2 regions of the Phytobacter sp. genome follow, and region 1 is predicted to be linked to the other one. Evidence: predicted binding sites of a transcription regulator. Region 1 holds the regulator's gene; the other holds the start of a gene.
What was found. The regulator LexA, encoded in region 1, represses DNA repair genes until DNA is damaged. The targets are predictions, from matches to a motif close to TNCTGTATGTACATACAGNA.

Region 1 (8,023 bases):
TTCATCCCTTCGAGCTGTCTGTCGCGGGGTTCAGTCTGTTTGTTGAAGGGTTTATTTCCTGCCATAGTGAATGGAGTTACCGAGATAGAGAATGGGTCGAAAGATTATCACATTCAGGAGGGAGCATGGCGACAAGAATTGAATTTCACAAGCACGGTGGCCCGGATGTCCTGCAAGCCGTTGAGTTTACCCCCGCCGACCCGGCGGCGAACGACGTACAGGTAGAAAACAAAGCGATTGGCATTAACTACATTGATACTTACATCCGTAGCGGTCTCTATCCGCCGCCGTCTCTACCGAGCGGCCTGGGTACTGAAGCCGCGGGCGTGGTGAGCAAAGTGGGCAGTGCGGTGAGCCACATAAAAGTGGGCGATCGCGTGGTCTATGCGCAGTCTGGTCTCGGCGCGTACAGCTCAGTGCACAATGTGCCGGCAGACAAAGTCGCTATTCTGCCAAACGCGATCTCTTTTGAGCAGGCAGCGGCCTCCTTCCTGAAAGGACTGACGGTCTTTTATCTGCTGCGTAAAACCTACGAGATCAAACCTGACGAACCCTTCCTGTTCCATGCCGCAGCAGGCGGCGTTGGTCTGATTGCCTGCCAGTGGGCGAAAGCGCTGGGCGCGAAACTTATCGGCACCGTCGGCTCAGCCCAAAAAGCGCAGCGTGCGTTGCAGGCGGGAGCCTGGCAGGTAATTAACTATCGCGAAGAGAACATCGTTGAGCGAGTAAAAGCGATTACCGGCGGCAAAAAAGTGCGCGTCGTATATGACTCCGTGGGTAAAGACACCTGGGAAGACTCTCTCGACTGCCTGCAACGTCAGGGGCTGATGGTGAGCTTCGGCAACGCGTCCGGCCCGGTGACCGGGGTGAATCTCGGCATTCTGAATCAGAAGGGTTCTCTGTACGCCACCCGTCCGTCACTCAACGGTTATGTGACCAATCGTGAAGAGCTGGAAGAGGCAAGCAACGAACTGTTTTCACTGATTGCCAGCGGCGTGATTAAAGTTGATGTGGCTGAAGCGCAGAAGTTTGCGCTGAAAGATGCACAGCGGGCACATGAAGCGCTGGAGAGTCGCGCAACGCAGGGATCGAGTTTGCTGATACCTTCATCCTCTAAATAATTCATGAGGAAGAAAGAATTAGGGCTTCCCGAAGGAAGCCCATTCTTTTTTTAGTTCGGCTGTATGTAGGGTACAGCTCGATGAATTCTTTGACGGCGCGATAGTGACAGATTTGATATATAAATCCTATTCGGTTCTTAGCAATGCGCCTGGAAAAGTGTCGAGGTTGTGATCTAACACTCAAACCTTTAGTAACGTCTGCCGTTATTGCGCTGATATTGAGGCACTTTTGGTGCTTTGATGGCGCGAATCACCCAGACGACCGCGACCGCCAGCAATAACCACGGCAGCAACTTAATCATCATGGCGAACAGCCCGCCTAAAAACATCAATGCGGTTGCCGCTAAAATGGCGGCCAGGATGCCCAACAACGATACTCCTGTTGCCAGCAACACGATAAAAAAGCCGATAATAAACAGTAATTCCAACATGGCGCGCTCCCGATAAATGAGTCATGACGTGGACTCTCATGCCAGTGTTATTTCAAGAAGCGTGCCAATCTATTTCCCTTTGATTTATCAGTAAAAAGCCCTGCAACGACGTGCAGGGCTTAGTGAAATTGACGAACATTTAGTGAAACTTTAACGATTTGCCACCAGGCTTAACGCATGCTCCAGCACCGCCACATCGGCCCCTGGCTTATGCGCGTTTTCACTGAGGTAACGACGCCACTGACGTGCCCCCGGAATACCCTGGAACAATCCCAGCATGTGACGCGTAATGTGGCCCAGATAGGTGCCTTGTTGCAGCTCATTCTCAATATATGGATACATGGCACGCACAACCGCAACCGGGTCCGCATCCGGAGCATCAACGCCGAAAATCTCCCTGTCGACACGCGCCAGAATCCCAGGGTTTTGATACGCCTCGCGCCCAACCATCACGCCATCCATATGCTCAAGATGAGATAGTGCTTCTTCCAGCGATTTAATGCCGCCGTTGATGGACATGGTCAGGTGCGGGAAATCGCGTTTGAGTTGATAGACTCGCGGGTAATCCAGCGGTGGAATTTCACGGTTCTCTTTCGGACTCAGGCCGGACAGCCAGGCTTTACGCGCATGGATGATAAACATCTCACATTCGCCTTTGCCCGACACCGTATTGATGAAATCGCAGAGGAATTCGTAGCTGTCCTGATCGTCAATCCCGATACGGGTTTTCACTGTCACCGGAATCGACACCACATCGCGCATCGCTTTGATGCAGTCCGCGACCAGTTGCGCATTGCCCATCAGGCAGGCACCGAACATGCCGTTCTGCACGCGATCGGACGGGCAACCTACGTTCAGGTTAATCTCATCATAACCGCGTTGTTCAGCCAGTTTTGCACACTGCGCCAGCGCAGCAGGGTCGCTGCCACCAAGCTGTAATGCCACCGGATGCTCTTCTTCGCTGTAGGCCAGATAGTCACCCTTACCGTGAATAATGGCCCCTGTCGTCACCATTTCGGTGTAGAGCAGCGTATGGCGGGAAAGCTGGCGCAGGAAGTAACGGCAATGCCTGTCCGTCCAGTCGAGCATCGGCGCGATGGAAAAGCGGTGGGCAGGGTAAGCAGCGGGCTGAATTTCTGGCGACATGGCGAATAAATAAGCTTTACGGAAAAATGGGGCGCTACTATAGCACAAAGAAAAACCGGAGGCGCGAGGCCTCCGGTGAGGGATCAGAACGTCACGCTAAGCTGTGCGCCTGCACCCCAGGTTTGGTCCTCGCCCACAAGACCCATCAGGTCGACATGTACTTTATTGAACGGTGCGAAACCGACACCGCCTGTGAAGACATTTTTGTCATCCCCTTTGACATCCGCACGGTAACCCGCACGAACAGCCAGCCAGCTAAGCGGACGAACTTCGGCACCCACTCCAACGTATTGGGAATTTTTTTCGCTCTTAAAGCCTTTGGTTTCCGTCAGGTCGCCATCGGCACTCAGGGTCAGCAGTTCGTTCTGCCAGGCGACCCCTGCAGTGACAAGTGGGCTTATCTGATAGGTGTCTTTGTAGTTTCTGACTTCACCCGTCATGCCGTTTTCGATACGGATATCTTTGGTATCGATATTACGTGAGACCAGGTTTTGGCCGGTCAAGCCTACGGTGATGTTTTCGGTCAGATCTGCTGCCAGGCCGACGTCTACGTTGAAACCGGAGTCATCGGTACGATAGCGATCGTTGTTCCAGTCATCACTGTTGTAATCATAAATGGAGGTCGTGTAATTGTAGACCCAGGTTTTTTGCAGTTTAGGTGTCACGCCAACCGACAGCGGTATGCCTCCCACGTCGAACTGATGCGCAAGGGCAATACCGTAATCCCAGACAATCGCCGCGCGCCCGGAAGCGGTTGAATTCAGATGACGTGTAATCTCATCGCTGCCTAACAGTGCGGCACTGCCTGCCTCTGTCAGCGCAGTGGTATCACTCCTCTGGATACCACGCAGGTAATTAATATCGTTTTGATCAACCGATGTGCTGACGCGTGCATGAGCATGCGCTTTGGTCACAAAGGCCATGGAAACCACATCGGTTGGAATGCTGACCGCAATACCCGCACTGGCTTTTGCCTGCGCCGTTTTGCCTTTAAGGAATTGCAGTTCATCCGCCAGATCCCCGGCAGCATTCTGGAATTCATCAACAACCGCAGCAGGATTCAACAGCACCTGTGCGGGTGTCAGGTTATCGACAAAATCTTTATAACCGTCGATTTTGTCGTTGATATCGTCAATCTCGTTACGCAGATCGTCTTTGTCAGTCACCTGCACACCGATACTCGGCAAGATGACGGTGACAGAATCATCAGGTTTTGCTTTTGCCAGAAGCGCAGGGTTGATCAGCGCCCCACTGCCATAACTTGCCGAAGCGACGCCGGTACCACCCATAGCATCACTACGTGCCTCCGCCCAGGTATTGGCTGCCCCCGCTTGATTTGCCACGCAAAAGGAGACAGCGATAGCGACCACTGAAAGTTTGAGTTTGTTTTTCACAATTATGTGTCTCGTAGTCAGATGAGTTTTTCTATGCCCCGTTCTTTTTTACATCAACGGGAATGCTCTATTGCTGCGAATAACATTGGAAAAATGGCTATTTCTGCCAAATACGCAAAAGTCGGCAGAAATTTATAGTTATAAGAAATGACCTTCATTATTTATAGAAGACGTACCGCGAATGTGAAAGTGAGCGGCATCTGCGCGCGATCTCGGCGTTTAGAGCAGAACATGGTAAAGTGAGAGATTATGCCGCCGGGAAATGAGAGGACGACAATGGAAAAGACCACTTCGCAAGAGATGCTAGCGCAGGCCGAAAAACTGTGCGTGCAGCGCAATGTGCGCCTGACTCCTCAGCGCCTCGAGGTTCTGCGGTTAATGAGTTTGCAGGAAGGGGCAATCAGTGCCTACGACTTGCTGGACCTGCTGCGCGAGAGTGAACCCCAGGCAAAACCACCCACCGTTTATCGTGCGCTGGACTTCCTGCTGGAGCAGGGGTTTGTGCACAAAGTGGAGTCTACTAACAGCTATGTGTTGTGCCATCTTTTTGATCAGCCAACTCATACATCGGCCATGTTTATTTGCGATCGCTGCGGCGTCGTGAAAGAAGAACAAGCGGAAGGGGTGGAAGATATTATGCATTCACTGGCTGCAAAATTAGGATTTGCCTTACGCCATAATGTCATTGAAGCACATGGTCTGTGTTCCAAATGTGCGGAAGTGGAAGCTTGTCGTCACCAGGGCGAATGTCACCACGATCACTCGATTCTGGTTAAGAAAAAACCGCGCTAGTGGCGGTTGAGAGTGCATTCAATTCGTTGTGTTAAGAGGGTGGTACGTCCATGTACCGTCGGGCAGGGTAGTCACTTCAATGCATATTCAGAGGGTTTGAAGGCTACCAGCGGTATTCGTTGCGGGTTTCCCAGTCAACAACTTCTTTTTCCGCCTGATCTTTTGCGTAGCCGTATCTTTCCTGAATTTTACCTACCAGTTGGTCACGTTTACCCTCGATGACGGTCATGTCATCATCAGTGAGTTTCCCCCACTTCTCTTTCGCTTTACCTTTGAACTGTTTCCAGTTACCGCCGATTTCGTCTTTATTCATAGTCATGTCCTCATCGTTCGGTTGTGAATAGCGAATCATCGTCCGTCGTTACGTTCTGAATATCCTGAACGTGAGAATAATTGTAGTCAGGGATCATACTGCAGAGGATTTATTCGGAATTTTTAACCATTCAAAAGACAATTATAAGAAGGTAAATCGAACAGATTGGGAGAGGCGCTGAGGATGAAGGTTATTTAAGATTTTGTTTTATAAAACAAAACCGTGGCAGCGGGACGCTGAACCACGGTTATGAAGAGGAATTACAACCACTCACCGTTGCGAATCACACCAACAGCCAGACCTTCAATCGTAAAGTTCTGCTCGCGCAGATTCACAACAATCGGGGAAAATTCGCTGTTTTCAGGCAGTAACTGAACGGTATTACCTTGTTTTTTCAGTCGTTTGACGGTGACTTCATCATCAATACGTGCAACAACCACCTGGCCGTTACGCACATCCTGAGTTTTATGCACTGCCAGCAGATCGCCATCCATAATACCAATGTCTTTCATTGACATGCCGCTAACGCGCAGCAGGAAATCGGCATTTGGCTTGAACAAGGACGGATCAACCTGATAGTGACCTTCGATATGCTGCTGCGCCAACAACGGCTCACCTGCCGCTACACGCCCAACCAGCGGCAAACCATTGTCTTCTGCGACGTCCAACAGCAAACGAATGCCGCGGGACGCACCAGAAACAATCTCAAGTACACCTTTACGCGCTAACGCTTTCAGGTGCTCTTCAGCTGCGTTTGGGGAACGGAACCCCAACTGTTGCGCGATCTCCGCACGCGTCGGCGGCATGCCCGTTTGGTTGATTCGATCACGAATGAGATCGAACACCTCTTGCTGCCTGGCCGTTAATGCTTTCATTCCGCCCCCTGGGTGTATATACAGTTATGCTGTGAGTATATACAGCTAAAGGCGATTTTGAAACCAAAATTACGCAAAAAACCAGCAGTTAGCGCAATTCTGGAAGGCTTATCGAAAATGGCCCCACAACAGTGAAACCCAGGTAAAGAGTGCAACCAGAATGGTCATCAGTACCGCCGCTGAGCCCATGTCCTTCGCGCGCCCGGACAACTCATGCAATTCCGAACCAATCCGGTCAACGACCGCTTCAATCGCGCTGTTAAGAATTTCAACGATCATGACCAGTGCCACCGAACCGATCAGCAATACGCGGGTGATGGCGTCGACATCAAGGAAACAAGCGATAATAATTGCCAGAATGACCGCAACGGACTCCTGACGAAAGGCAGCTTCGTTTATCCAGGCTGCGCGGACGCCTTTCCATGAATAACCGGCCGCTTTAATGATGCGGGTAATGCCAGTGGTGTTATTGGCCATTAAAAGAACCTTTTTATGTAATGAGCATCAATCTCTATGTAAGGTTATAGAGGTACAAAAGAATTTGTGCGCGCTTTCTGATATTCTTGCGGCGCATTGGCATTATTAACCAGAGGCTTTACATCGTTTATGTCCGGCTGGCCACGAATTTACTACAAATTACTTAATTTACCATTAAGCGTGCTGGTAAAAAGTAAGTCTATCCCTGCGGAACCCGCACAGGAACTGGGGCTCGATACCTCACGCCCTATTATGTACGTTTTGCCTTATAACTCGAAGGCTGACTTACTCACGTTACGCGCTCAATGTCTGGCACACGACTTGCCCGACCCGCTGGAGCCGCTTGAGATCGACGGCGTGGAGTTGCCGCGGTATATCTTCATTCACGGTGGACCACGCGTATTTACCTGGTATACACCGAAAGAAGAGTCCATCAAGCTGTTCCATGATTATCTCGACCTGCATCGCAGCCATCCTGACCTGGATGTGCAAATGGTGCCGGTTTCGATGATGTTCGGTCGTTCGCCGGGTCGCGAGAAAGGCGAGATGAATCCGCCGCTGCGTATGCTTAACGGCATTCAGAAATTCTTTGCGATCTCCTGGCTCGGGCGCGACAGCTTTGTGCGTTTCTCTCCGCCGGTCTCACTGCGCCGCATGGCCACTGAGCATGGTACGGATAAAATTATCGCCCAGAAATTGGCGCGAGTTGCACGCATGCACTTTGCCCGCCAGCGTCTTGCGGCGGTCGGTCCGCGTCTGCCTGCCCGTCAGGACTTGTTTAACAAGCTACTGGCGTCCAAAGCGATTGCCCGCGCTGTTGAAGACGAAGCACGCAGCAAAAAAATCTCCCATGACAAGGCGCAGCAAAACGCGATTGCCCTGATGGAAGAGATTGCGGCGAACTTCTCTTACGAGATGATCCGTCTCTCCGACCGTATTCTGAGCTTTACCTGGAACCGCCTGTATCAGGGCATCAACGTGCACAACGCCGAGCGCGTGCGCCAGTTGGCTCATGACGGCCATGAAATTGTCTATGTGCCCTGCCACCGCAGTCATATGGACTACCTGCTGCTCTCTTACGTGCTGTATCACCAGGGACTGGTGCCACCGCATATCGCCGCCGGTATCAACCTGAACTTCTGGCCAGCAGGTCCGATTTTCCGCCGTCTGGGCGCGTTCTTCATTCGCCGCTCTTTCAAAGGCAACAAGCTCTATTCCACCGTGTTCCGCGAATATCTGGGCGAGCTGTTCCAGCGCGGCTATTCGGTTGAGTACTTTGTCGAGGGTGGGCGCTCACGTACTGGCCGTCTGCTGGATCCGAAAACAGGTACCCTGTCGATGACCATCCAGGCGATGCTGCGCGGCGGCACCCGTCCGATCACGCTGGTGCCAATCTACATTGGCTATGAGCACGTGATGGAAGTCGGTACCTACGCTAAAGAGCTGCGTGGGGCGACGAAAGAGAAAGAAGGCT
Region 2 (8,023 bases), on a different contig from region 1:
GTGGCGCACGTCAGTCCCCAGACCGTGGTGATTACGTGATTGCGTATGCATTACCGGATAAGAAGTGACGGATAGTTACAAATGAAGAAAAAGGGCCGAAAGGCCCTTTTTTGTTGGTCATGTGTGACGAATCAGAACGTTTCCCAATTATCACCGCCGCCTGCCGTTGCCGGGCGCTGTGGCGTAAAGGTTTTGGTTGGGGCTGAAGGTGAACGCTCGATACGCTGCGCGCTGGAGGCATTGACGCGGAATGTGCCTACCGCTTCGGTGAGGCGTGCCGCCTGCTCTTCCAGCGAACTGGCCGCAGCGGTAGCTTCTTCAACCAGCGAGGCGTTCTGCTGTGTCACATTGTCCATCTCAGTAATAGCCTGGCTGACCTGAGTGATGCCTTTACTCTGCTCATCAGACGCGGCCGCGATTTCCAGCATGATATCGGTGACGCGTTTAACGGCGGTCACGATCTCATCCATGGTTTCACCTGCTGCGACCACTTCATTAGATCCTTTACCAATCAGGTTAACAGACTCGCTGATCAGCGCTTCAATCTCTTTCGCTGCCTGGCCACTACGGCTCGCCAGGTTACGCACTTCACTCGCCACGACAGCAAAACCACGGCCCTGCTCACCCGCACGTGCTGCTTCCACCGCGGCGTTCAGTGCCAGAATATTGGTCTGGAAGGCAATGCTATTAATAACTGCGGTGATTTCAGAGATTTTCTTCGAGCTGGTGGAGATGTTGTTCATTGTCTGAACCACACCGTCAACAATCTCGCCACCTTTCACAGCCTTACCGGACGCATCGCGGGCCAGGCTGCTCGCATGGTGTGCATTGTCGGCATTCTGTTTCACGGTCGCGGTCAGTTGTTCCATGCTGGCGGCAGTCTGCTCAATCGCGGCAGCCTGCTGTTCAGTACGAGAAGAGAGATCTGTGTTACCCGCAGAAATCTCACTGGTGCCACGATAAATTTCATCAGCACCGTCGCGCACGGTAGAAACGGTTTTCACCAGAGACTGCTGCATAACCTGCAGGTCCTGCGTCAGGCGACCGATTTCACTACGGCCTGCGGGCTCTTCAGCAACGGTCAAATCCCCTGCGGCAATTTTCTCAATACGCTGCGCGGCACGCTGCAACGGATTGATGACCACACGGCGCAAGACCATAAAGGTAATGAGCGTGAGCACCAGAGCGACAGCAAATGCAATCACCATAAAGATTAAACCAAGCTGTGTACGCGCATGAGCATCAGAACTCAGTTGGTTTGCACGGTCGGTACGAATCTTGATCGCTTTCAGCAGGACTTCGTTATAGGAGGCATCCTGAACGCGAGACTGTTCGTTTTCATGGTTGATAATGGCTTCAAACATGCCGTTTTTGGCATATTTGAGCATTGGTTGCATGCCGTCGATGTACGCATTAAAGCGGGTGGTCAGTTCAGCATCCAGCGCCGTGTCTTCCGGCGTTTTCACTGCACGGTCCATATAATCTTTAAAACCCTGCTTTGACTGATCGATGCGTTTTTCTGCATCAGCGATGTTCTTTTTCATCTCTTCCATTTCGGCAATACGGCTAGCCGCGCCGGCATGGATCAAACTAATACGTGCAATGCGCAAGTTGTTGGAACTGTTAGACAATCCCATACGAACTTGCATTTCCTGCGTCAGATCCTGCTGATCCGTATCCGCCTGGATTAGAAAGTACCCAGCCAACCCTGAACTCAACGCAAACAACAATAAAATACCGCTTAAAATTGCTGCAAACAGGGGAACCAACCGAATATTGTGCATAAATCCAATGCCTTGCGTCCTGAGCATCGCTGCTGTTTTATCCATGGCTATCGACTCTCTTGTAGTAAGAAGCGTAAAACACGCCTGTAAGATCGGTATCGGCAATTGTGGGAGTTTTGTTACAGGGAAAAACGTCAGGCAGGTCACAGATTGGAACATTGATACGCCAGCGGTAAAACCGCTGGCGGTTGAATCAGTTATCGCCGAAGTGGATAACGGTTCGAATAGATTTTCCTTCGTGCATCAGGTCAAATGCTTCGTTGATCTGATCAAGGGGTAAACGGTGTGTAATGAACGGGTCAAGGTCGATTTTGCCCGCCATCGCATCTTCCACCATGCCTGGCAACTGGGTGCGGCCTTTTACGCCGCCGAAAGCAGAACCACGCCATACGCGACCAGTGACCAGTTGGAACGGACGGGTTTTGATCTCTTGACCTGCACCTGCTACGCCAATGATCACACTCTCACCCCAACCTTTGTGGCAGCACTCAAGCGCAGCACGCATCACGTTCACGTTACCGATGCACTCGAAGCTAAAGTCCACACCACCGTCGGTCAGTTCGACAATCACGTCCTGAACCGGTTTTTCGTAATCTTTCGGATTCACGAAATCGGTCGCGCCCATCTCACCCGCCAGTTTGAATTTCTCCGGGTTGGTGTCGACAGCGATAATACGGCCCGCTTTTGCCTGTACCGCGCCCTGGATAACGGCCAGACCGATACCACCGAGTCCGAACACGGCAACCGTGTCACCCTCTTTCACTTTGGCGGTGTTGTGAACCGCACCAATACCGGTGGTCACGCCGCAGCCCAGCAGGCAGACTTTATCCAGCGGTGCTTGCGGGTTTACTTTCGCCAGCGAAATTTCCGCAACCACTGTGTATTCACTAAAGGTGCTGGTGCCCATGTAGTGGTAAATAGGTTCGCCATTGTAAGAGAAACGGGTGGTGCCGTCCGGCATCAGACCTTTACCCTGGGTAGCGCGAACGGCCTGGCAGAGGTTGGTTTTACCGGATTTACAGAACTTGCATTCACGACATTCTGCGGTGTACAGCGGGATAACATGATCGCCAACACTCAGACTGGTGACGCCTTCGCCAACTTCAACCACCACTCCGCCGCCTTCGTGGCCGAGCACTGCCGGGAATACACCTTCCGGGTCATCACCGGACAGCGTAAAGGCATCGGTATGGCACACACCGGTATGGGTGATGCGAACCAGGACTTCGCCTTTCTTCGGTGGTGCGACATCGATCTCAACAATCTTGAGCGGTTGGCCCGGCCCGAAAGCCACTGCAGCACGTGATTTCATCAGACGTTTCCTTTTTATGTGTACGTTAGTTTTATTTTAGATAAGAGCGCAAAAGATGACCGACTTCTGCCATGCGTAGTGCACGCTGATCGGGCGTCGTCTCGCCCGCGACCAGTTCATCTTTTAGGTGAATTTCGACCATCTCCCCCATCAGACCGTTAGACGCGCCACGAACGGCGGCGATCTGCTGCAAAATAGCGATGCAAGGCTCGCCATTTTCCAGCGCCCTTTCCAGCGCATCGACCTGCCCACGAATGCGACGAACGCGGGTAAGAATACGTTTTTTATCTTCAGGTGAATGTGGCATTTTTGCTCCCCTTGATACTATAGGGGGGTATGGTAACAGTATTTCTATAACCTTGTAAAACCTTGCGGTCTCATCAGCAGGGTTTTGAGGTCAGAAAGCACTACACCAGGGCTGCGTCATCCCGGCGTAATGTGCACGTAACGCGGGTGTCATGGGGATGTTGTCTTATACTTGTTGTCAGTAACGATCAATTCCACACTTTTGATCGATGTAACAAATCAGGGTTAGGCCTCATAACCCTTCTCTTTGTGGAACGTTGCAACGGGTTGAATGCCATGAATTATATGCTCCTTACAGTACTGGCGATCGTCACCACTGCGCTTATTGTCAGCATCCCGCTGGCGGTGTATGAAATTAAGAAAGAATTTTCCAGGCCCCGTTAACGCTCCCCCGCTATCTCCTGCGCAGTCCCAAACATGTCGATAAGCGTCTGTTCGTTACAGTATTCAGATTGACACTGTAATTATTTACAGTATAAATACGCCTGCATAAGTGATTGTCAGGAGACAACAATGTTCGTGGAACTCGTTTACGACAAACGTAATTTTGAAGGTTTGCCAGGGGCAAGAGAGTTAATTTTAGCCGAATTGAGCAAACGCATCGGGCGCATCTTTCCTGACGCGGACGTGCGTGTGAAACCGATGGTGACGCTGGCGTCAATCAATACCGATGCCAGCAAGCATGAGAAAGAACAGATTAGCCGCGCGGTACAGGAGATGTTTGAAGAAGCTGATATGTGGCTGGCGATGGATGAGTAATGTGAATGGGCGTACGTATCTGACAATTTCGTACGCCCATATATCTCTATCAGTACGGAGAACAGTCATGATGATCGCAATGGTCATTATTATGACACTTCACCTTTTGCATTATTTTAAAAGCCATTCTCCCTGGTGATAGCCAGGTTTTCTAAATTCATCCCACTTTTTTTCACATTAAAGTAAGCAAACACCTTAATGTTCATCAAACACGCAAGACGTTCTATGCCACAATAAAAAAAACCTACGCAGGACGTCGTATGATCGCTTTTACCCCCGTCTCCTCTGCCACCTTTGAAGGGTTTGTGGACTATTTCGTGCCAGATTATGCCGCTGAAATTGTCACGAACTATCAGCTCACTGAGGCCGATGCGCGCCTTCAGGCTGAGCAGGAAATAGAGAACAGCTTTCCACTGGCAGAAAACACGCCGGGGCAAACGCTGCTGTGTATTACGCATGTTGAAGATAATCTCGAATTACATATTGGTTACCTGTGGTACAAAGCCAATACCCTGCAGCATTCCGTGTTTATTAATGAGTTTTATCTCTTCCCGCTGTTCCGTAATAAGGGCCTGGGGCGTAAAGCATTGGTCGCGCTTGAGGAAAGGCTAATGAAGGACGGATTCACACAAATTCATCTTCGCGTGGCGGGAGACAATGAACATGCCCGGCACGTTTATGAAGCCAGTGGATTTCGGGTCACGGGGTTTAATATGAATAAGGTACTCGGGAAAAGTGCCGATTGAGGGTGTTACCCCGGCAAGAATAGTTACGTCATCCTTGAGCCACCTGAAAGACCACGCACAGTCTCGCCAGGGTAACGTGCTCTGCTGCCTGGTGTTGGCGAATTAAGCAGAACACGAGGAAATCCTATACTATTGAAAGGATTAATCAAATAAAAATAATATATCGATCGATGAAACCGATCAGGAGATCACTTTTTGATCACTTATCGACCTTAAAAATACCCGGCAGACTCAGCACTACCGGGCAAAATATCAGCGTTTAAGAGGCTGCCCGGCCGTTTCACGCGCGCGCAATACGGTCAGGAAAGTGATCAATGCGGCTCCCATGACGTAATATGCCGGGGAGAATTTGTCCCCCGTCGAGGTGATGAGCCAGACGGAGAACCACGGCGTAATCCCACCGAAGAACGCGACAGCGAAGTTATAGGCGATGGACAATCCACCGTAGCGCACGCTGGTGGGAAACAGCTCCGCCATAGCTGCACTGCATGCCCCGTCAAACGCGGCAATAAAAGCGCCCAGCATCACCATCGCCAGTACGGCAGAGAGCATATCGCCCTGCGCCATCAGCATCATTGCCGGGTAACTCAGCAGAATAAAGCCCGCACACCCTGCCAGCATGAGTGGTTTACGGCCAAATTTATCAGACAAGAAACCCATAAACGGCACCAGTACCGCCACCGAAAACAGGCCAATCGTGGTGATGGCGTACGAATCCAGTTTGCTATAGTGCAGTTCGGTTGAAAGATAGCCCGGCATAAAGGTTTGCAGCGTCCAGTGACCAACAGCCTTGATCACCACAAATCCCACACAGAACAGTAATGCCGCCCAGGCGCGGGTGACCGCTGAACGCAGTGGCGTGGCATCGGTTTTCCCTTGCTGCTGTGCCGCCAGAAACTCCGGTGAATCTTCCAGGTGTTTTCGCAGATAAAGCCCAACCCAACCGAGTGGGCCGGCAATCAGGAACGGAATGCGCCAGCCCCAGTCGTTCATCGTGCTTTCACCGAGCGTGGCGGTAAGCAAAAATACCAGCCCCGACCCTGCTACAAAGGCCATAAAACCGAAGTTATCGATCCAGCAGGTGAAATATCCGCGTTTGTGATTAGGCGCATATTCTGCGAGATAGGTGGTTGCACCGGAGCTCTCGCCACCGGCGGCGAAACCTTGTACCAGGCGGGTGATCACCAACAGTACCGTCGCTGTAATGCCGATTTGATGATAAGTCGGCAGCAACCCCATTACAAAGGTCGCCCCGGAGGTCAGTAAGATCACCGTCGCCAGAACTTTTTGCCGCCCTTTTCTATCGCCCAGCGACCCAAAATAGAGTCCGCCGAGCGGGCGCATAACGAAGCCTGCGCCAAATACCGCGAATGAGGAGAGCAGCGCGACGCTGGGGTTCTCGGCATGGAAGAATTGCATCCCGATAATAGCAGCGAGCGTGCCGTACAGGCCAAAGTCAAACCATTCAACAAAATGGCCCACCCCCGTAGCGAGTAAAACCTTACGTAATTTACGCGACGCAGTGACCCCTTCAGAGTGAACCGTCCGTTCGAGAGATTGCTGTGCAGGCTGTGACATAGCCCCTCCATTAATGACAGTGTTTCTATAATAGATATACTGTCAGTGCGAATTTCGCACAGCAGCTAACGCCTAAAATGTGATAACCACCCTGCTTTCGCCGTAATTTATTCATGGCGGTCACATTTTCAGGCAGAACAAAGTTTCGTCGCAGTGTAGCCGCAAACCCGAATGCTTTCTTCAGCAAAAGAACGAAATATAAGAGAACTCTTTTTACAAAGACATAAAAAAACCCTGCCGAAGCAGGGTCTTATCACAAAAACGCAGAATTAGCGGCGGGCGCGAACAATCTGGTATTTGCGTGTCAGGTACTCTACCGGCGCGCTCCAGATATGCACCAGGCGGGAGAACGGGAAGAGGACAAACAATGTCATACCCAACACCAGGTGCACACGATAGATAAACGCGACGCCGTCGAGATAATCCGATGCACCAACGTGGAATGTCACGACTGACTGCGCCCAGCCCACCAGTTTCATCATCTCGCTCCCGTCCATATGCTGAGCAGAGAACGGAATGGTCAGCAGACCCAGCGCACATTGCAGCATCAGCAGCGACATAATCAGGATATCAGCGGGCGTTGAGGTTGCACGAATGCGTGGGTTAAACAGGCGACGTTTGAGCAACATCACGCCACCGACCAGGCACATCACGCCACTGGCACCGCCGCCGAGCATTGCCATTTTCTGCTTAATTTCAATTGGCAGAAAAGACTCATACATCCAGTGCGGCGTCAGCATACCCAGCGCATGACCGGCAAAAATACCCAAAATACCGAGGTGGAAAAGGTTCGACCATAAGGTCATGCCTTTGCGGTCCAGCATCTGGCTGGAGCCTGCACGCCAGCTATACTGACCGTAGTCGTAGCGCAGCCAACTGCCCACCAGGAACACTGTACCCGCGATATACGGATAAATATCGAAGAAGAACGTATTCAGGAAGTGCATCATTGCTGTCCTCCGGTTGTGATATTCAGATATTGCGGGGCGACGACTCCGGCAAAACGACGCTGGTGGTTGGTAATTTCAGACTCACCGCACCCCTGCTCAGCGAAGAATTTCACCTGCTCTTCTTCCCACACCGCATCCAGTGCCTGCGGGGTGTCATCGCGTGCTTCGTCTGCTATCTTGTCGGCCACTTTCTGGTTATCAATGACCGTGTTCGACAGCACCATCAGGGCCTCAAACAGCACCGAATAGTGGCTCTCACGCTGTTGTAAACGGGCATTGAGCAACGCCAGAATGGGCGCGATGTCCTGCAAACCGCCGATAGCCTCGGCAACAGGCAGCTGCGCCAGATATTCCAGATACAGCGGCAGGTGATCGGGCAGCTCGCGGCTGTCCAGCTCAAGACCGTGCTGCTCATACTGGCCTAACAAATCGACCATTGCCTGACCACGATCGCGAGATTCACCATGTACATGTTCAAACAGCAGCAGCGACGTGGCGCGACCCCGGTCAAACAGTTCGCTGTAGCTTGACTGAGCATCCAGCGGGTCCTGATTCAACAGATCGCGTAAGAACACGGTCATCTTTGAA

Region 2: a site for LexA is predicted at 3,859-3,878, ahead of AC5JPW_RS17685 (DinI-like family protein). Genes of this name have one in related genera too.

Annotation. Positions count from the first base shown of each region.
Region 1 is NZ_JCACPZ010000004.1:1,995,281-2,003,303, forward strand. Features, by position in the region: gene dnaB (replicative DNA helicase) at 1-65, opposite strand, end outside; gene AC5JPW_RS13480 (quinone oxidoreductase) at 126-1,121, shown strand; gene pspG (envelope stress response protein PspG) at 1,310-1,552, opposite strand; gene dusA (tRNA dihydrouridine(20/20a) synthase DusA) at 1,703-2,698, opposite strand; gene AC5JPW_RS13495 (conjugal transfer protein TraF) at 2,782-4,092, opposite strand; gene zur (zinc uptake transcriptional repressor Zur) at 4,369-4,884, shown strand; gene AC5JPW_RS13505 (CsbD family protein) at 4,988-5,197, opposite strand; gene lexA (transcriptional repressor LexA) at 5,458-6,072, opposite strand; gene AC5JPW_RS13515 (diacylglycerol kinase) at 6,181-6,549, opposite strand; gene plsB (glycerol-3-phosphate 1-O-acyltransferase PlsB) at 6,679-8,023, shown strand, end outside.
Region 2 is NZ_JCACPZ010000007.1:48,923-56,945, reverse strand. Features, by position in the region: gene AC5JPW_RS17705 (membrane-bound PQQ-dependent dehydrogenase, glucose/quinate/shikimate family) at 1-68, shown strand, start outside; gene AC5JPW_RS17700 (methyl-accepting chemotaxis protein) at 132-1,829, opposite strand; gene AC5JPW_RS17695 (S-(hydroxymethyl)glutathione dehydrogenase/class III alcohol dehydrogenase) at 1,978-3,096, opposite strand; gene AC5JPW_RS17690 (metal/formaldehyde-sensitive transcriptional repressor) at 3,128-3,403, opposite strand; gene AC5JPW_RS17685 (DinI-like family protein) at 3,916-4,161, shown strand; gene AC5JPW_RS17680 (GNAT family N-acetyltransferase) at 4,422-4,907, shown strand; gene AC5JPW_RS17675 (MFS transporter) at 5,160-6,485, opposite strand; gene narI (respiratory nitrate reductase subunit gamma) at 6,755-7,432, opposite strand; gene narJ (nitrate reductase molybdenum cofactor assembly chaperone) at 7,432-8,023, opposite strand, start outside.